DNA from 3 places in the Streptomyces sp. NPDC052721 genome. Region 1 is predicted to be linked to each of the others. Evidence: riboswitches for the same ligand, from Rfam matches in the RefSeq annotation. Region 1 holds a riboswitch; each other region holds the start of a gene.
The links. A riboswitch is a leader RNA that binds a small molecule or an ion and turns the genes downstream of it on or off. The one in region 1 is predicted to bind S-adenosylmethionine.
Positions count from the first base shown of each region.

Region 2: linked by a shared signal. The riboswitch ahead of AB0L21_RS00050 (aminotransferase class V-fold PLP-dependent enzyme) and the one ahead of AB0L21_RS08470 (DUF3293 domain-containing protein) in region 1 are both predicted to bind S-adenosylmethionine.
Region 3: linked by a shared signal. The riboswitch ahead of AB0L21_RS33610 (amino acid ABC transporter permease) and the one ahead of AB0L21_RS08470 (DUF3293 domain-containing protein) in region 1 are both predicted to bind S-adenosylmethionine.

Region 1 is NZ_JBFATL010000006.1:74,352-80,142, forward strand. Features, by position in the region: gene AB0L21_RS08450 (acyl-CoA dehydrogenase) at 1-721, shown strand, start outside; gene AB0L21_RS08455 (rhodanese-like domain-containing protein) at 840-1,169, opposite strand; gene AB0L21_RS08460 (hypothetical protein) at 1,219-2,031, opposite strand; gene AB0L21_RS08465 (DUF2252 domain-containing protein) at 2,165-3,595, opposite strand; gene AB0L21_RS08470 (DUF3293 domain-containing protein) at 3,804-4,310, opposite strand; SAM riboswitch class IV at 4,356-4,471, opposite strand; gene AB0L21_RS08475 (FG-GAP-like repeat-containing protein) at 4,612-5,791, opposite strand, start outside.
Region 2 is NZ_JBFATL010000001.1:4,442-10,232, reverse strand. Features, by position in the region: gene AB0L21_RS00055 (PQQ-binding-like beta-propeller repeat protein) at 1-466, opposite strand, end outside; gene AB0L21_RS00050 (aminotransferase class V-fold PLP-dependent enzyme) at 518-1,879, opposite strand; SAM riboswitch class IV at 2,010-2,127, opposite strand; gene trpD (anthranilate phosphoribosyltransferase) at 2,202-3,266, opposite strand; gene AB0L21_RS00040 (cytochrome bc complex cytochrome b subunit) at 3,388-5,025, opposite strand; gene AB0L21_RS00035 (Rieske 2Fe-2S domain-containing protein) at 5,022-5,791, opposite strand, start outside.
Region 3 is NZ_JBFATL010000049.1:19,501-25,291, reverse strand. Features, by position in the region: gene AB0L21_RS33615 (amino acid ABC transporter ATP-binding protein) at 1-773, opposite strand, end outside; gene AB0L21_RS33610 (amino acid ABC transporter permease) at 770-1,753, opposite strand; SAM riboswitch class IV at 2,106-2,216, opposite strand; gene AB0L21_RS33605 (glutathione S-transferase C-terminal domain-containing protein) at 2,294-3,181, opposite strand; gene AB0L21_RS33600 (putative leader peptide) at 3,264-3,386, opposite strand; gene AB0L21_RS33595 (FAD-binding oxidoreductase) at 3,528-4,688, shown strand; gene AB0L21_RS33590 ((2Fe-2S)-binding protein) at 4,685-4,987, shown strand; gene AB0L21_RS33585 (FAD-dependent oxidoreductase) at 4,980-5,791, shown strand, end outside.

The DNA.
Region 1 (5,791 bases):
CGCACGGCGGGAGGGGCGGGCCTGGCTGCTGGACGGGGTGCAGACGGCGGTGCCATGGGCGTTCGACGCGGACCTGGTCGTCGTACCGGCGCACGTCGAGGGCGCGGCCGGCGACCGGACCGTGCTGGCGCTGGTGCCGCGCGAGGCGGCCGGGCTGGTGCTCGCCGAGCAGGTCTCCACCAGCGGTGAGCGGCTCGCCGAGCTGCGGCTGCGGTCCGTGCGGGTCGAGCCGGGTGAGGTGATCGAGGCCGACGGCGCCTGGGAGTGGCTGCACGGGCTGCTGGTGACGGGCACGTGTGCGCTGGCGCTCGGGCTGGGCGAGCGGGTGCTGCGGATGACCGGTGAGTACACGGGCAAGCGGGAGCAGTTCGGGTATCCGATCGCCACGTTCCAGGCGGTGGCCGTGCAGGCCGCGGACCGGTACATCGACCTGCGTGCCATGGAGGCCACCCTGTGGCAGGCCGCGTGGCGGTTCGCGTCCGGGGCGCCGGGGGCGCTGCCCGCCGCCGGGGACATCGCCGTGGCGAAGATCTGGGCGGCGGAGGGGGTACGGCGGGTGGTGCAGACGGCACAGCATCTGCACGGCGGGTTCGGCGCGGACACCGACTACCCGCTGCACCGCTATCACGCCTGGGCCAAGCACCTGGAGCTGGCGCTCGGCCCGGCGGCGGCGTACGAGGAGAGGCTGGGCGACCTGCTGGCCACCCATCCCCTCGGCTGACCGGCACCGGGGGCCGGTCAGCCGAGAGCCGGGGGCCGGCAAGCCCCGGGGCTAGGCCCTGTCGTCAAACTCCCGTCTGCCGCGCTCCGGGCGGACGACGGGAGTTTGACGACAGGACCTAGAGGACGAAGCCCGGCTTGCCGTCGTCGGTGACGACCGGGCGGCCGGCGGCCTGCCAGTGCTGCATGCCGCCGTCGACGTTCACCGCGTCGACGCCCTGCTGGACCAGGTACATGGCGACCTGGGCGGAGCGGGCGCCCGAGCGGCAGATGACGTGGACGCGTCCGTCCTGCGGGGCGGCCTCCGTCAGCTCGCCGTAGCGGGCGACGAACTCGCTGAGGGGAATGTGCAGGGCTCCCCCGGCGTGACCCGCCTGCCACTCGTCGTCCTCGCGGACGTCCAGCAGGAAGTCGCCGTCCTTGAGGTCCGTGACCTGGACCGTGGGCACACCAGCTCCGAAATTCATGGCTCCGACGCTACCCGAAGCGAGGGGCGGGTCAGGCCTGGCCCAGCAGGGCGGCCAGTTCCGCCTCCCGCTGGGTGATGTCGGCGCGCAGCCGGTCGGCGATCTCGTCGAGCAGCCCGTCGGGGTCGTCGGGGGCGAGGCGGAGCATGCCGGCGATCGCGCCCTCCTCCAGTTCGCGGGCGACGAGGGTGAGCAGTTCCTTGCGCTGGGCGAGCCATTCGAGGCGTGCGTACAGCTCCTCGGCGGGGCTCGGGCTCCGCTCGGGCGGTACCGGTCCGGCGGCCCACTCCTCGGCCAGCTCCCTGAGCAGGGTCTCGTCGCCACGGGCATAGGCGGCGTTGACCCGGCTGATGAACTCCTCGCGCCGCTTCTGCTCCGTTTCCTCCTGGGCCAGGTCGGGGTGGGCCTTGCGGGCCAGCTCGCGGTAGAGCTTGCGGGCCTCCTCGCTGGGCCGCACCCGCTGCGGGGGCCGTACCGGCTGGTCGGTGAGCATGGCGACGGCCTCCGGGTACAGGCCGTCACCGTCCATCCAGCCGTGCAGCAGCTCCTCCACGCCCGGGATCGGCATCACCTGGGCACGGGCCTCCGCGGCGCGGCGGATGTCTTCGGGGTCGCCGGTGCGGGCGGCCTTCGCCTCGGCGATCTCCGCGTCCAGCTCCTCGATGCGGGTGTAGAGCGGGCCGAGTCGCTGTTCGTGGAGGCGGGCGAAGTTCTCGACCTCGACGCGGAAGGTCTCCACGGCGATCTCGTACTCGATCAACGCCTGCTCGGCGGCCCGTACGGCCCGTTCCAGCCGTTCCTCGGGGCGGGGGGCCTGGGACTGGTCGGCTTCCGGGGTTGTCACCCGCCCAGCGTAGCCGTTGCCCGCGGCTCGGTCCGGGTGCAGTTCCCCCGCTCCCGGCGAACCGCCCCTCGGACCCGGCGAGCCGTCCCGCACCACGCCCGGGGAACCCGCCCCCCGGCCCCCGGGAACCCCCTCACACGCCCAGCTCCGCCTCGATCCGCCCCGCCCTGATGCCCGCGACCAGCTCGGCGTGGTCCGCCTCCGTGCGGTCGGCGTAGGCGACGGCGAACGCGGCCATCGCCTCGTCCAGCTCCTCGTTCTTGCCGCAGTAGCCGGCGATCAGCCGGGGGTCGGCGCTGTGGGAGTGGGCGCGGGCCAGCAGGGCGCCGGTCATGCGGCCGTAGTCGTCGATCTGGTCGGCGGCGAGGGCGGCCGGGTCGACGCTGCCCTTGCGGTTGCGGAACTGCCGCACCTGGTACGGGCGCCCTTCGACGGTGGTCCAGCCCAGCAAGGTGTCGCTCACGACCTGCATCCGCTTCTGCCCGAGGACCACGCGGCGTCCCTCGTGCGGCACCGCGGGCGCGGCGAAACCGGCCGTGGCCAGGTGCGGGACGAGCGCGGAGGGGCGGGCCTCCTTCACCTGGAGGACCAGGGGCTCGCCGCGGTGGTCGAGGAGCAGGACGACGTAGGACCGGGTGCCGACGCTGCCGGTGCCGACCACCCGGAAGGCGACGTCGTGCACGGCGTGCCGGGCGAGCAGCGGGTGACGGTCCTCGCCGAGGGTGTCGACGTACGACTCCAGGGACGCGGCGACCGCTGTGGCCTCCGCGTCCGGTATGCGGCGCAGCACCGGCGGCGCGGGCACGAACCGCCGTCCGCCGTCCGGCACCGACTCGGTCGACTTCGCGGCGAACCGGCCGCTGGTGTTGGCCCGGGCCTTCTCCGCGACCCGCTGGAGCGTGCCGAGCAGGTCGTGGGCGTCGGTGTGGGAGACCAGTTCCTCGTCCGCGATGGCGTTCCAGGCGTCGAGCGCGGGCAGCTTGGCGAGCAGCCGCATGGTGCGGCGGTAGGCGCCGGCCGCGTCCCGGGCCGCGGCGCGGCAGGTGTCCTCGTCGGCGCCCGCCTCGCGGCCGGCGAGCACCAGCGAGGCCGCGAGCCGCTTGAGGTCCCACTCCCAGGGGCCGTGCGCGGTCTCGTCGAAGTCGTTGAGGTCGATGACGAGGCCGCCGCGGGCGTCGCCGTACAGCCCGAAGTTGGCCGCGTGGGCGTCACCGCAGATCTGGGTGCCGATCGTGGTCGTGGGGGTGCGCGCGAGGTCGTACGCCATGAGTCCGGCGGATCCGCGCAGGAAGGCGAAGGGGGTGGCCGCCATCCGGCCCACCCGCAGCGGGGTCAGTTCGGGGATGCGGCCGGCGTTGGACTCGGCCACCGCGCTCACCGCGTCGGGGCGGGCGGCGTCCAGGTCCATCGTGCGGTGGGCGGAGCGCGGCACGCTCGACCGGAGCGCCTTGCCCTGCTCCTTCGGCGAGCCCTGCGGCGGCCATGCGGCGAACCCGCGCACCCGGGGCAGGCGGCGCGCGCCCCGGTCCGCCGCGTCCGTCACTCCCACATCGGTTCCGGTCACCGCGACCGCCTCCCCCGCACGGCCCGCCGCCTTCGAACAGGCGACGGTACGAACATCAACTCGGGGAGACCGTACAACCGGTGGCCGAAACGCGTCAGACCCTGTGGAAAACTCCGCCGACGCCGGGGCGGTCGCCGTGGCCGGAAACCGCGGCCGGCGCCACGGCCCGGCCCGGCAGCCGTGCGGTACTCGACGCCGCGCTCGGCCCTCACCCCACCGGGAAGCCCCGCGCTCCCTCGGGCGAAGGCTCCGCTGTCGCCCGCCATCCGAGTGTCAGTGCCTCTTCGGCGCCGAAGCAGGTGAGCAGCCTCCATGCCGGCGCCGACCAGGCGAACACCGCGTCCTGCCCGAACTCCCGTCCCAGCGCGCGTGCTTCGTCGTCGCTCAGGCCGGCGATCGCCGCGCTCGCCTCGGTGTGCCGGCCGTCCGGGTCACCGCCGGCAGCGGGCCACCACGGAAGCCCCCGCCGGCGCAGCAGGCCGAGCAGTTCCTGATGCGCGCGGTGGTTGTGCTGTCGGGAGGCGCGGGCGCCCCGGGGGTTGTGGGCCGTGACCACATGGATCGTCTCCCCGTGGGGGACGGGAAACCGGCCGACCACCACGCCGGGCGGTGCCGGGGTGATGCGGACCGGCCCTTCGGGCAACTCCACGTCCACGACGGCCTGCTGGTAGAGGCCCCACTGGCGGGTTCTCGTGATCGGGATGCCGGCGGTCATGAGGGTCTCCGTTCGGGAGGGACCCCCTTACCCGCCGGGCAGGGAGATCCGCGCTTACCCCCACGGGAGCGTGGGGGCCCGGTCTTCCCTGGAGGGCACCTTGCGCGGTGAGCGAGGTTGCCAGCCGACGCTCGTCCAGGGGCGCGATCGGCTTCGTGACCGAGGCGGATCCTGACACAGGGTCCGGCGGGAAGTCCAGCTTCCGGAAGGCGGAGGCGCCTCCACGCCGCCTCGCGAAGAACCGGCCACGGACCCCGCGTCCGGATCCGTGGCCGGCCCCCCGACGGCCCCGGCGCAGCCGTCACATGACGGCCTTGTACCCCTTCCACCCCGTGGCGATCTTCACGCGGCCCCCGAACGAGCCCTTGCCGTTGCCGTTGTAGCGCCACACGGTGCCCGCGGTGTCGCGGGCCACGAGGTCCGCGCGGCCGTCGCCGGTGAAGTCGCCTGCGCCGACGACCGCGTTGTAGGAGGCGCCCCAGTCGGCGAACACCTTGACGCGGGCCTTGAGACCGCCCGTGCTCGTGGTGTTCGCCTCGTACCGCCACAGCTCGTCGGACTTGTCCTGGACGAGGAGGTCGCCGCGGCCGTCGCCGTTGAGGTCACCGGCGCCGACGATCTTCTTGTAGCCGGTCCAGTGGGAGGCGATCTTCGTGCGGGTGGAGAGCTTGCCGTTCGCCGCGCCCTTGAAGAGGTAGACGTCTCCGGTCGAGGACTGGCGGCCGATCAGGTCGGGCCGGCCGTCACCGTTGACGTCGCCGGGTGAGGTCAGGACGTCGTACGCGTTCCAGCCGGAGGTGCCGAGCGAGGTGTACTGCGTGCCGGGCGTGGGGGCCTTGCCGCAGGCCGGGCGGTAGGCCCGCAGGGCGCCGCCGGTGCGGACCAGCACGTCGTTGCAGTGGTCGCCGTCGAGGTCGCCGAACGGCACGATCCGGGCGGTGGCCGGCCAGCCGGAGCCGGAGACCGTGCCGCCCAGTGTGCCGGTACCGGTGCCGCGCCGGACGGTGAGGGTGCCGGAGGAGCTGAGGGTGAGGACGTCACCGACCCCGTCGTTGCCGGCGTAGTCGCGCGGTGCCGCCGCTCCGGCCGTCACCTTGACGTCTCCGGAGAGGGTGAGCGCGGCGCCCTGGCCGTCGGCGGGCCGGGCGGTGAGGGTCCAGGTGTAGGTGCCGTTGGCGACCAGACGGCCGGCGGTGTCCTTGCCGTCCCAGGCGGCCTTCAGCAGGCCCCGGGCCGTGGCACCGGAGAGCGTACGGACGGTGGCGCCGGACGTCTTCCGACGGACGGTCACCTTCCAGTCGGCGGCGGGCTTGGACAGCCACCAGGTGCCGGACCAGGTCGCGGGGCCCGCGGTGACCGTGGCGTCGACGGCCGTGAGGGGGGACGCCGGCACGCCGGCCGGTACGACGTGCACGCGCTGGTCGCGGTCGGCGTAGGCGACGCCGCCGCCGAAGCGGTCCACGGTCCAGCTGGTCCCGGCC
Region 2 (5,791 bases), on a different contig from region 1:
CGATGACCCGGGGCCCGTCCGGGCCCAGCAGGATGTTCGACGGCTTCAGGTCGCGGTGGACCAGACCCTTGGCGTGGATGGCCCCCAGCGCCTCGCCGAGCGCGGCGCCGAGGATCCGGACGGCGGGGACGGGCAGCGCGCCGTGGTCCAGGACGGCGTCCCGCAGGTTCGGTCCGGACACGAACTCCGTTGCCATCCACGGCCGTTCGGCCGCCGTGTCGGCGTCCACGACCCGTGCGGTGTAGGTGTCCGCGCCGCCGACGGTCTGGGCGGCGCGGACCTCGTGGCGGAAGCGGGCGCGGAAGGTGCGGTCCTCGGCGTGCTCGGCCCGTACGACTTTCACCGCGAGCCGCAGTCCGGTGCGGGACTCGGCGAGGTAGACCTCGCCCATGCCTCCCGCGCCCAGTCTGTGCGTGGTGGTGTACGGGCCGATGTGGCGCGGGTCTGTGGCGCGCAGCGGCTGCACTGACGGGGTCCCCCTGTCCGACGTGGTGTCAAGGGGAGGTTATAGCGCTGCTCAGACCGCCGGCACGCAGCGGCCGTCCTCCGTGCGGTACTGCCACTTCGCGCCCTGGGCCACCAGCTCCTTGACGGCGTTCACGAAGCGCTCCACGTGCTCGTCCGGCGTGCCCGCGCCGAAGCTGACGCGGATGGCGTTGAGGGACTTCTCGCCGGGGGCCGCCTCGGGGGCGCCGCACTCGCCCTGGGTCTGCGGGTCGCTGCCGAGCAGGGTGCGGACCAGGGGGTGGGCGCAGAAGAGGCCGTCGCGGACGCCGATGCCGTACTCGGCGGAGAGCGCGGCGGCGAAGTGCGAGCTGTTCCAGCCCTCGACGACGAAGGAGAGGACGCCGACGCGCGGGGCGTCGTCCCCGAAGAGGGACAGCACGCGTACCTCGGGCACGTCGGCCAGGCCCTCGCGGACCTTGGCGATCAGGTGCTGTTCGCGGGCGACGAGGGTGTCCCAGCCGGCCTCGGTGAGGGCCTTGCAGGCGGAGGCGATGGCGTAGGCGCCGATGACGTTCGGGGAGCCGGCCTCGTGGCGGGCCGCGGTCTGGTGCCACTCGACGGCCACGCCGCCGTCCTCGCGCCGGGTGACCTTGCGGCTGGCACCGCCGCCCGCGAGGTACGGCTCGGCCGCCTGGAGCCAGTCGGCGCGGCCGGCCAGGACTCCGGAGCCGAAGGGTGCGTACAGCTTGTGGCCGGAGAAGGCGACCCAGTCGACGTCCAGGTCACGGAGGTCCACCGGGTGGTGCGGGGCCAGCTGTGCGGCGTCCAGGACGATGCGGGCGCCGTGCGCGTGCGCGGCGGCGGCCAGTTCGCGCACCGGCCACAGCTCACCGGTGACGTTGGAGGCTCCGGTGACGCAGACCAGGGCCGGGCCGTGAGGGTCGCGGTCGGCGAGGGCCCGCTCCAGGGTCTCCACGGCCTGCCGCGGGGTGCGCGGGGCGTCGAGGTAGCTGACCCGCGCGTCCTGCCAGGGCAGCAGGGAGGCGTGGTGCTCGGTCTCGAAGACGAAGACCTGGCAGTCCGCCGGGATCGCCCGGGCCAGCAGGTTGAGGGAGTCGGTGGTCGAACGGGTGAAGATCACCTGGTCGGCCGGGCGGCAGCCGAGGAAGTCGGCGACCGTCTTGCGGGCGTTCTCGAACAGGTCGGTGGAGAGCTGGGAGAGGTAGCCGGCGCCGCGGTGGACGCTGCCGTAGTACGGGGCGTACGCGGCGACGTCGTCCCAGACGCGCTGGAGGGCGGGGGCGCTGGCCGCGTAGTCCAGGGCGGCGTAGCTGACTTCGCCGCCGGTGACCAGCGGGACGGTGACATCTCGCCCCAGAACGGGCAGAGGGGTGCAAACGGACTGGTCGGCGGCAGCGGTGGAGACAGACATGGCGGAACTCCCGTGACAGGAACGCGAGAAGAGAGAAAAGGGGTGTGCGGAGGCGGGGCTCTGCGGCCCTAACGCATTCGCTTGCTCACGGAAGGCTCCCTCGAACGACCAGGACCCCTGGTATGCGAGGGGTCCGCGCTTGCCGTAGGCCTTGCTGCCGTACGGCCTGGTCTTCACCCGGGGCACCCCGCCACGGACGGAGGGTTGCCGGACAGTCGGCCGGGGCCTCATGACTGTCACTCATGACCTGGTTCAGGAACGTACGTGAAGTGATCGTCGTCCCGCAACCCGTGTCCGGATCGCGGGACGGCTCCCGGGGGCGTCAGGCGTTGCTGACGGCCACCCAGCGGTCCAGGGCGCGCTTGGCCGCGCCCGAGTCGATCGACTCCGCGGCCCGCGCCATGCCCGCGCGGATCTGCTCGGTGAGCGGCGCGTCCGTCGGCTCCAGGGCCACCAGCGCCGCCGCCGAGTTCAGCAGGACGGCGTCCCGTACGGCCCCCCTCTCGCCGTCCAGCAGCCGGCGGGCGACCTCGGCGTTGTAGGAGGCGTCGGCACCGCGCAGGGCGTCCACGGGGACCAGGTCGATGCCGACCTCGCGCGGGTCGAAGACCTCCTCCGTGACCTTGCCGTCCCGGACCACCCACACCCGGGAGGAGGCGGTGACGGTCAGCTCGTCCAGGCCGTCGTCGCCCCGGAAGACCAGCGCGGAGTTGCCGCGCTCGGCGAGGACACCGGCGACGATCGGCGCCATGCGGGGATCCGCGACACCGACGGCCTGGGACCGCACCTGCGCGGGGTTGGTCAGCGGACCCAGCACGTTGAACGTGGTGCGGATGCCCAACTGCCCGCGTGCGGGGGCGACATGACGCAGGGACGGGTGGAACCGCACCGCGAAGCAGATGGTGATGCCGGCCTCCTCGGCCACCTCGGCCACCCGCCGCGGGGTCAGGTTCAGGTTGATCCCCAGCTTCTCCAGGACGTCGGAGGAGCCGGAGGCGGAGGACGCGGCGCGGTTGCCGTGCTTGACGACCTTGGCCCCCGTGCCGGCCACGACGATCGAGGACATGGTGGAGATGTTCACCGTCTTGGCGCCGTCGCCGCCGGTGCCGACGATGTCGACGGCCGGGCCGGGCACCTCGATGACGTTCGCGTGCGCGTACATCGTCCGGACCAGTCCGGTGATCTCCTGGACCGTCTCGCCCTTGGCCCGCAGCGCCACCATGAAGCCCGCGATCTGCGCGTCGGTCGCCTCCCCGCGCATGATCAGGTCCATCGCCCAGGCGGTGTCGTCGGCGGACAGGTCCCGGCCGTCCAGCAGACCGTTCAGCAGGGCGGGCCAGGAGCGGCCCGCCGCGGTGTCGCCTCCAGCGGGGGTCACAGCGCTCATCAGCCGCTCCTTGAACAGATTCCTGCTTGCGTCGTACACCACCCTATCCAGCCCCGGGCACGCGAAGGACCCCGTCCGCAACCCGGACGGGGTCCTTCAGCGTGGCGTGGCGACGCGGGGATCAGTGGTGGCCGTGGCCGCTCGTGATCTCCTTGTACTCCTCGACGGTCGGCTTCGGGATCTGGTTGTCCTCGCCGAAGTAGGCGTTGGACAGCTTCGCCCGCAGCTTCTGAGAGGCCGGGATCTTGCGCTCGACCCCGTTCTCGTCGACCGTCGGACCGATCTCGGCCGGCTGGTACTGCTCGTGCGAGGTGAGCGTGTGCAGCTGCTCCTGGCTGAGCGGCTCGTGCACCTCGATGAACTCACCGTGCGGCAGCCGCTTGATGATGCCGGTCTCGCGGCCGTGCAGCACCTTGTCGCGGTCGCGGCGCTGGAGGCCCAGGCAGATCCGCTTGGTGACGATGAACGCGATGACCGGAGCCACGAAGTAGGCGATCCGGACGAACCAGGTGACCGCGTTGATCGACAGGTGGAAGTGCGTGGCGAAGATGTCGTTGCCGCCACCGATCAGCATCACGAAGTACACGGTCAGCCAGGCGACACCGAACGCCGTACGGGTCGGAGCGTTGCGCGGGCGGTCCAGGATGTGGTGCTCGCGCTTGTCGCCGGTGACCCAGGCCTCGATGAACGGGTACGCCGCGATCGCGCCGAGGATCACGCCGAAGAGCACCAGCGGGATGAACACGCCCAGGACCAGCGTGTGGCCCCAGAAGTTGATCTCCCAGCCCGGCATGGCGCGGATCAGGCCCTCGGCCATACCCATGTACCAGTCCGGCTGGGCGCCGGTGGACACCTGGTCCGGGCGGTAGGGGCCGATGGCCCAGATCGGGTTGATCTGCGCGATGGCCGCGAGGGCCGCGAGCACACCGAAGACCAGGAAGAAGAAGCCGCCGGCCTTCGCCATGTACACCGGCAGCAGCGGCATGCCGACGACGTTCTTGTTCGTCTTGCCGGGACCCGTGAACTGCGTGTGCTTGTGGTAGAAGACCAGGATCAGGTGGCCCACCACCAGGCCCAGCATGATGCCCGGCAGCAGCAGGATGTGGATCGAGTAGAAGCGGGCCACGAAGTCGCCGCCCGGGAACTCACCGCCGAAGAGGAAGAACGAGATGTACGTGCCGACGATCGGCACGGACAGGATCGCGCCCTCCATGAAGCGGACGCCGGTGCCGGAGAGCAGGTCGTCCGGGAGCGAGTAACCGGTGAAACCGGTGAACATGCCCAGGACGAGCAGCAGGAAGCCGAACAGCCAGTTGACCTCACGCGGCTTGCGGAACGCGCCGGTGAAGAACACGCGCATCATGTGCACGAACATGCCGGCGATGAAGACGACCGCACCCCAGTGGTGGATCTGCCGGATGAGCAGACCACCGCGCACGTCGAAGGAGATGTGCAGGGTCGAGCTGAACGCCTCGGACATCAGCTGTCCCTGGAGCGGGACGTACGAGCCGTGGTACTCCACCTCGTTCATCGACGGGTGGAAGAACAGCGTCAGATAGACACCCGTCAGGATGATGATGATGAAGCTGTAGAGGCAGACCTCACCCAACATGAACGACCAGTGGTCGGGGAAGATCTTGCGCATGTTGGCCTTGGCCAGGGAGTAGATCCCGAGCCGGCCGTCGGCCCAGTCGGCGAGACGCTCGCCGGCCGGTGCCTTCCCGCGAGAGCGGGGGGTCTCGTTCGCTGAAGTACTCATCCGCGCTCCCAGAATGCAGGACCGACGGGCTCCTCGAAGTCGCCGAGCGCCTGGAGGTAACCCTCACTGTCCACACCGATGCGCAGCTGCGGCAGGGCGTGGCCGGCGGGGCCGAAGATCACTCGGGCACCGTCGGAGAGGTCGAAGGTGGACTGGTGGCACGGGCACAGCACGTGGTGCGTCTGCTGCTCGTACAGGGAGATCGGGCAGCCGACGTGGGTGCAGATCTTCGAGTACGCGACGATGCCCTCGTGCGACCACTCCAGCTCGCGCTTGTCCTTGATGTTGCCCGGCTGGAGCCGGACGATCATCAGGGCGGCCTTGGCGATCTCCGTCTGGAACTCCTCGGAGTGCTCCTCCAGGCCGTCCGGCTTGGCGAAGGTGAGCGAGCCGACGGAGACGTCCTCGGGACGCAGCGGCTGGTTCGTGTTCATGTTGACCAGGCGCTTGCCCTTGGCCCACATGGTGTGGCGGAGCTTGGTCCCCGGCGCCGGGCCGAGACCGCCGAGCAGCATGACACCGGAGAGCGGCACCAGGGCCAGCGCGCCGAACATGGTGTTGCGGATCAGCTTGCGGCGGCCGAGCGCCGACTCCTTGGCGCCCTGGCGGAAGTCCGCGTGGACCTTCGCCCGGACGTCGGAGGGAGCCTCGATCGGGTGACGGTCGTCGGCGATCTCCTCGTCGGACATCAGGGTGCGGGCCCAGTGGACCGCGCCCGCGCCGATGCAGAACAGCGCCACACCGAGGGTCAGACCGAGCGCGAAGT
Region 3 (5,791 bases), on a different contig from region 1:
AATTCCCGGGTCCGTGCGTGTCGGGGCCGGTCCAGCACCTCGCCGGGCGGGCCCTGTTCGACGATCCGGCCGCCGTCGATGAAGACGACCCGGTCGGCGACCTCGCGGGCGAAGCCGATCTCGTGGGTGACGATGACGAGGGTGGTGCCGCTGGTCGCCAGGTCCTTGATGACGGCCAGCACCTCGCCGACGAGTTCGGGGTCGAGCGCCGAGGTCGGCTCGTCGAAGAGGATGATGCCGGGCCGCAGGGCGAGGGCGCGGGCGATGGCGACGCGCTGCTGCTGTCCGCCGGACAACTGCCGCGGGTAGGCGCCGGTCTTGTCGCCGAGACCGACGCGGTCGAGGAGTTCCCAGGCGAGTTCCTGCGCCGCCGCCCTGCTCAGCCTGCCGGTGGCGGCGGGGGCCGTGGCGACGTTCTCCAGGACGGTCAGGTGCGGGAAGAGGTTGAAGTTCTGGAAGACGAAGCCGATCCGGCTGCGCTGGGCGAGGATGGCGCGCTCGCTGAGTTCCTTGAGCCGGTCCCCGTGCCGCTTCACCCCGATCAGCTCGCCGCCCACGCTGACGTGGCCGATCTCGGGCTTCTCCAGGTGGTTGATCACCCTGAGCAGCGTGGACTTGCCGGAGCCGGACGGCCCGAGGATCACCGTGACCTCCCCGGGGCGCACGGTCAGGTCGATGCCGTCGAGGACGCGGTGGGAGCCGTACCACTTGTGGACGCCGTGCACTTCGAGCGCGGCGGGGGCGGTCTTCGGAAGGGTGTGCGCGGTGGTCATACGGCGGCCTCCCGGCTCAGCCGGGCCCGCAGGCCGGCGAGGCCGGCCCGGGCCTTCTGCAGGGGGGTCGGCGGCAGGGTGCGGGTGGCGCCCCGGGCGTGGTACCGCTCGACGTGGAACTGGACGACGGACACGGCGCTGGTGAGGATCAGGTACCAGACGGTGGCGACCATCAGCAGCGGCACGACGTCACCGGGGTAGGTGCTGCCCATCGACTGCACCGTGCCGAACAGGTCGAGGAGCGACACGTAGAAGACCAGGGAGGTGCTCTTGATGAGGCCGATGAGCTGGTTGACGTAGTTCGGGGTGATGGACCTGAGGGCCTGCGGGAAGACGATCCTGCGGAACTGGTAGCCCTTGGGCAGGCCGAGCGCGGCGGCGGCCTCGTGCTGTCCCTGGTCGACGGAGAGGATGCCGCCGCGGACCACCTCGGCCGCGTACGCCGCCTCGTTGAGGCTGAGGCCGATGACGGCGATCGTCATGTCGGTGGCCAGCCGGGACTCGTCGAAGGTGACGAAGGCGGGTCCGAAGGGCACGCCGAGGCTCAACGTCTTGTACAGGGCGCTGAAGTTGTACAGGAAGATCAGTACGACGATGAGCGGTACGGAGCGGAACAGCCAGGTGTAGGTCCAGCTGACGGCCCGCAGCACCGGGCTTCCGGAGAGCCGGGCGAGGGCCAGCAGGATGCCGCCGAGGAGCCCCAGGACAGCGCTGAGCGCGGTGACTTCGAGGGTGACGAGGAGGCCGTCGAGAACGGTGGGGCGCAGGAACCAGTAACGGAAGCGGTCCCACTGGTAGAAGGGGTTCGTGACCAGTCCGTGCAGGATCTGCGCGACGAGCACGAGGACGGCGGCGGTGACGATCCACCGGCCGGGGCGGCGCAGCGGCTGAACTCGCTGGGCTGGCAGTGGGTTTGACGGTGTGTCGACGGCGGCGGGCGCCTCGGCCAGGGAGACGGCGGCGCCTGGGGGTTCACTCATGGTGGGCTCCGGCGGAGTCGGTCACCCCGGGGCCGCGCGGAAGCGAGGTGGGCCACGACGGCACTGCGGCACGAGGCGGCGCACGGACAGGCGCGGAACCGGGGGCTGGGCGGACAACGGCACACCGGACAAGCGGTGTGCGGCGGGAACGCGGGGGCTGGGAGGAGACGTCAGCCCTGACAGCGGGCAGAGCCCGGTGCGGTACACAGTGCGCTGTTCACGCGGAGCAGATCGACGGCGCGGTCGGCGACGAGGAGACCGGCGTACGACGGTACGCAGCCCTGGGGGCGGCTCGCGGCCGTCCTGGGAGCTGCGTACATGGCGTCACCTGTCACTGTTCCGGCCCCGTGGGGCCTCGCGCTTACCGAAAACGTCATCCGGTCCGGTCGTCACCTGGGGCACCCCACCGCGATGCGAGGGTTGCCGGTCAGCGAGCCAGGGCTTGGCGCTGACGCTCATGACCGTTCTGAGCCGTAAGTAAGGCAGTTGCCCGTTCGGATGTCAACGGCCGTCCGCCCAGTGGACATCGGCGAACCTCTCTCACCTGCGCGAAGTGTCCGGGGTCTCGGCGGCGTGGCCTGCCCAGTCCAGGATCTGGACAGCGGCTCCGGCGGCCTCAAGGCCTTGGCAGCGGCCGTGGTGGCGGCGGGCGATGCCGTCGAGGTCGAGGTGGCGGCCGAAGGCTGGGTGGGCGGCCAGGCGGCGGGCGTAGGCCCACAGGGCGCGGTGGCCGGCGATGCGGTGCACGGCGGAGGCGTCCAGGTGGCAGCGGTGGACGGTGTCGAGCTGCACCAGGGTGACCCACAGTTCGATGTCGGCCGCGGTGAGCCGGTCGTCGGCCAGGTACTCCTCGCCGTTCAGCCGCCGCTCCAGCCGGCCGAGGGTGTCCAGCAGCACGTCGAGGGCGGCGGCCCGTTCGGCGGGGGCGGCACCGGCGCGTCCGGCGCGCTGCGCGGCCTCCTCGATGCCCTCGGCGCACATCCGCTCGACGGCCTCGATCACGGACTCCAGGCCGGAGGGGTACAGGCGGGCGTGGCCGCCCGGCCGGAACCGGTCCAGGTCGCGCAGGATGTCGGGGGTGTGGGTGCTGACGATGCGTCCGGACCAGTCGTCGCTGAGCACGGGCGCGAGCGCCGGGCCGGTGTAGTGGTGGGCGCTCGCCTCGTAGAGCGGGCGCAGCGCCGCGTGGCCGCCGCCGGGACAGTCCGGGACGGCGGGCAGGAGGGTGACGGGACAGCGGGCATCCAGGCCGAGCAGGCTGTGGCCGACGGCGAGGCGCAGCCCGTCGGGGCAGGCGGTCGACAGATGGAGCCGGTAGCGGTGCGGCACGGCGTAGTGGCCGCTGCGCTCGTCCCCGCCGATCCGGCCCCGGAAGACGGGAGCGGTACCGCGGGTGGACGGGATGGCGGCGAGCGGAGTGATGGACATGCGTCTCCCCGGGTGGTGGGTGTGCGGAGGGGCGTGCCGGCGCGGGCGTGACCGGTCGGTGGGGGCGAGGGGACGGCCCGGCTCAGCGGTGGCGGCTGATCGCGCTGCAGACGCGCTGCAGGTCGATGTGGCGACGGGAGGTGAGCAGGGGTGCGCGCAACGGCGTCCGGCCGGTTCGGCCGGTGCCCGTTTCGCGGCGCGCCATGATTCCCTACCTGTTCACTAGGATTCCCTCCCTGGAGTGTCGATCGGGCTCCGTACGACGTCAAGGGGGCGTCCACGCCTGGGGATCGGAGGCCGGCGCCGGGGACTCCTCAGGGAGAGAAACATGTGACATAGTACTGGCGTGGCGAAGCGACTGACCTGCGATGTCGTGGTCGTCGGGGCCGGAATGACGGGCGCGGCCTGTGCTCTGTACGCCGCGCGCGCCGGACTCGACGTGCGGCTGGTGGACCGGGGCCCGGTGGCCGGCGGCACCACCGGCGCCGGCGAGGGCAACCTGCTCGTCTCCGACAAGGAGCCGGGCCCGGAACTCGAACTCGCGCTGCTGTCGGCCCGGTTGTGGGCCGGGCTGGCGCGGGAGCTGGGCACCGCGATCGAGTACGAGGCCAAGGGCGGCCTCGTGGTCGCCCCGACGCCCGGCACCCTGGCCGCGCTGCGCGACTTCGCCGCGGACCAGCGGAGGGCCGGCGTCACCGCCGTACCGGTCGACGCGGAGCAACTGGCCGAGCTGGAACCGCACATGGCACCCGGCATGGCCGGTGCGGTGCACTACCCGCAGGACGCCCAGGTCATGCCCGCGCTGGCCGCCGCACACCTGGTCCGCGCCTCCGGAGCCGCCGTGCACACCGGCCGTACGGTGACCGGGGTGCTGCGCACGGCGCGGGGAGCGGTGTACGGCGTCCGCACCGACCGGGGCGACATCCACGCACCGGCGGTGGTGAACGCGGCCGGCACCTGGGGCGGCGATCTCGCCTCGCTCGCCGGCGTCCGGCTGCCGGTGCTCCCCCGGCGCGGATTCGTGCTGGTCACCGAGCCGCTGCCGCGCCTGGTCCGGCACAAGGTGTACGCCGCGGACTACGTGGCCGACGTGGCCAGCGACTCGGCCGCCCTGCGCAGCTCACCGGTCGTGGAGGGCACGGCCGCCGGTCCGGTGCTGATCGGCGCCACCCGGGAACGGGTCGGCTTCGACCGGTCGTTGTCGCTGATCGCGATGCGGGCGCTCGCCGTCGGGGCGATCGGGTTGTTCCCCTTCCTGGAGCGGGTCCGCGCGCTGCGCACGTACGCGGGTTTCCGGCCGTACCTGCCGGACCATCTGCCGGCGATCGGGCCCGATCCGCGGGTGCCCGGTCTGTTCCACGCCTGCGGGCACGAGGGCGCGGGCATCGGACTCGCCCCCGGCACCGGGCAGTTGGTCGCGCAGGCCCTCACCGGGAAGGCCCCGGAAATGGACCTCACGCCGTTCCGGCCGGAGCGGTTCGACACCGAGGGAGGCGACGCCCGGTGAATCCGAGGGAGTTGACCCGGGCCCGGCCGGCTCCGGCCTGCACCGTGACCTTCGACGGCCGGCCCCTGGAAGCGCTGCCGGGCCAGACGGTCGCGGCGGCGCTGTGGGCGGCGGGCGTGACGGCCTGGCGCAGCACACGGGGCGCCGGGCGGCCCCGCGGGGTGTTCTGCGGGATCGGGGTGTGCTTCGACTGCCTGGTCACCGTCAACGGCCGCCCCAACCAACGGGCTTGCCTGGTGCCGGTGCGCCCGGGGGACGACATCCGCACGCAGGAGGGGACGGGCCGGGACGATGACTGAACGACCGCGCCTCGCCGTCGTCGGCGCGGGCCCGGCCGGGCTCGCCGCGGCGCTGGCGGCGGCCGCACGGGGCGTCCGGGTGACCCTGGTCGACGCCGCCGACCAGGCCGGCGGACAGTTCTACCGGCAGCCCGCCGCCGCCCTCGGCGCACGCCGGCCGCAGGCCCTGCACCACCAGTGGCGCACCTGGGAGCGGCTGCGGGACGGCCTGGACCGGCACCGCGCGGCCGGCCGGATCAGCCACCTGACCGACCATCATGTGTGGTGTGTCGGGCGGGACCGCGCCTCCGGGGCGTTCGCCGTGCACGCCCTGCTCGGTCCCGCACAGGAGGACGGTGTCACCGTGCACGCCGACGCGGTGCTGCTCGCCACCGGCGGGTACGAGCGGGTACTGCCCTTCCCCGGCTGGACGCTGCCCGGCGTCGTCACGGCGGGCGGCGCGCAGGCCATGCTCAAAGGCGGCCTGGTGCTGCCCGGCCGCACTGCGGTGGTCGCCGGGACCGGGCCGCTGCTGCTGCCGGTGGCCGCCGGGCTCGCCACGGCCGGCGCCCGGGTCGCCGCACTGGTGGAGTCCGCCGGTCCGGCCGCGCTGCTCCACCGGGCGTCCGCCCTGGCCGCGCAGCCCGGCAAACTCGCCGAGGGCGCGGGCTACGCGGCCCGGCTGCTGCGGCACGGCGTGCGCGCCCTGGCCCGGCACACCGTCGTGGCGGCGCACGGCACCGACCGGCTGGAGGCGGTGACGGTGGCCGCGCTCGGCCGGGACGGACGCCTGCGGCCCGGCAGCGCCCGGCGCCTCCCCTGCGA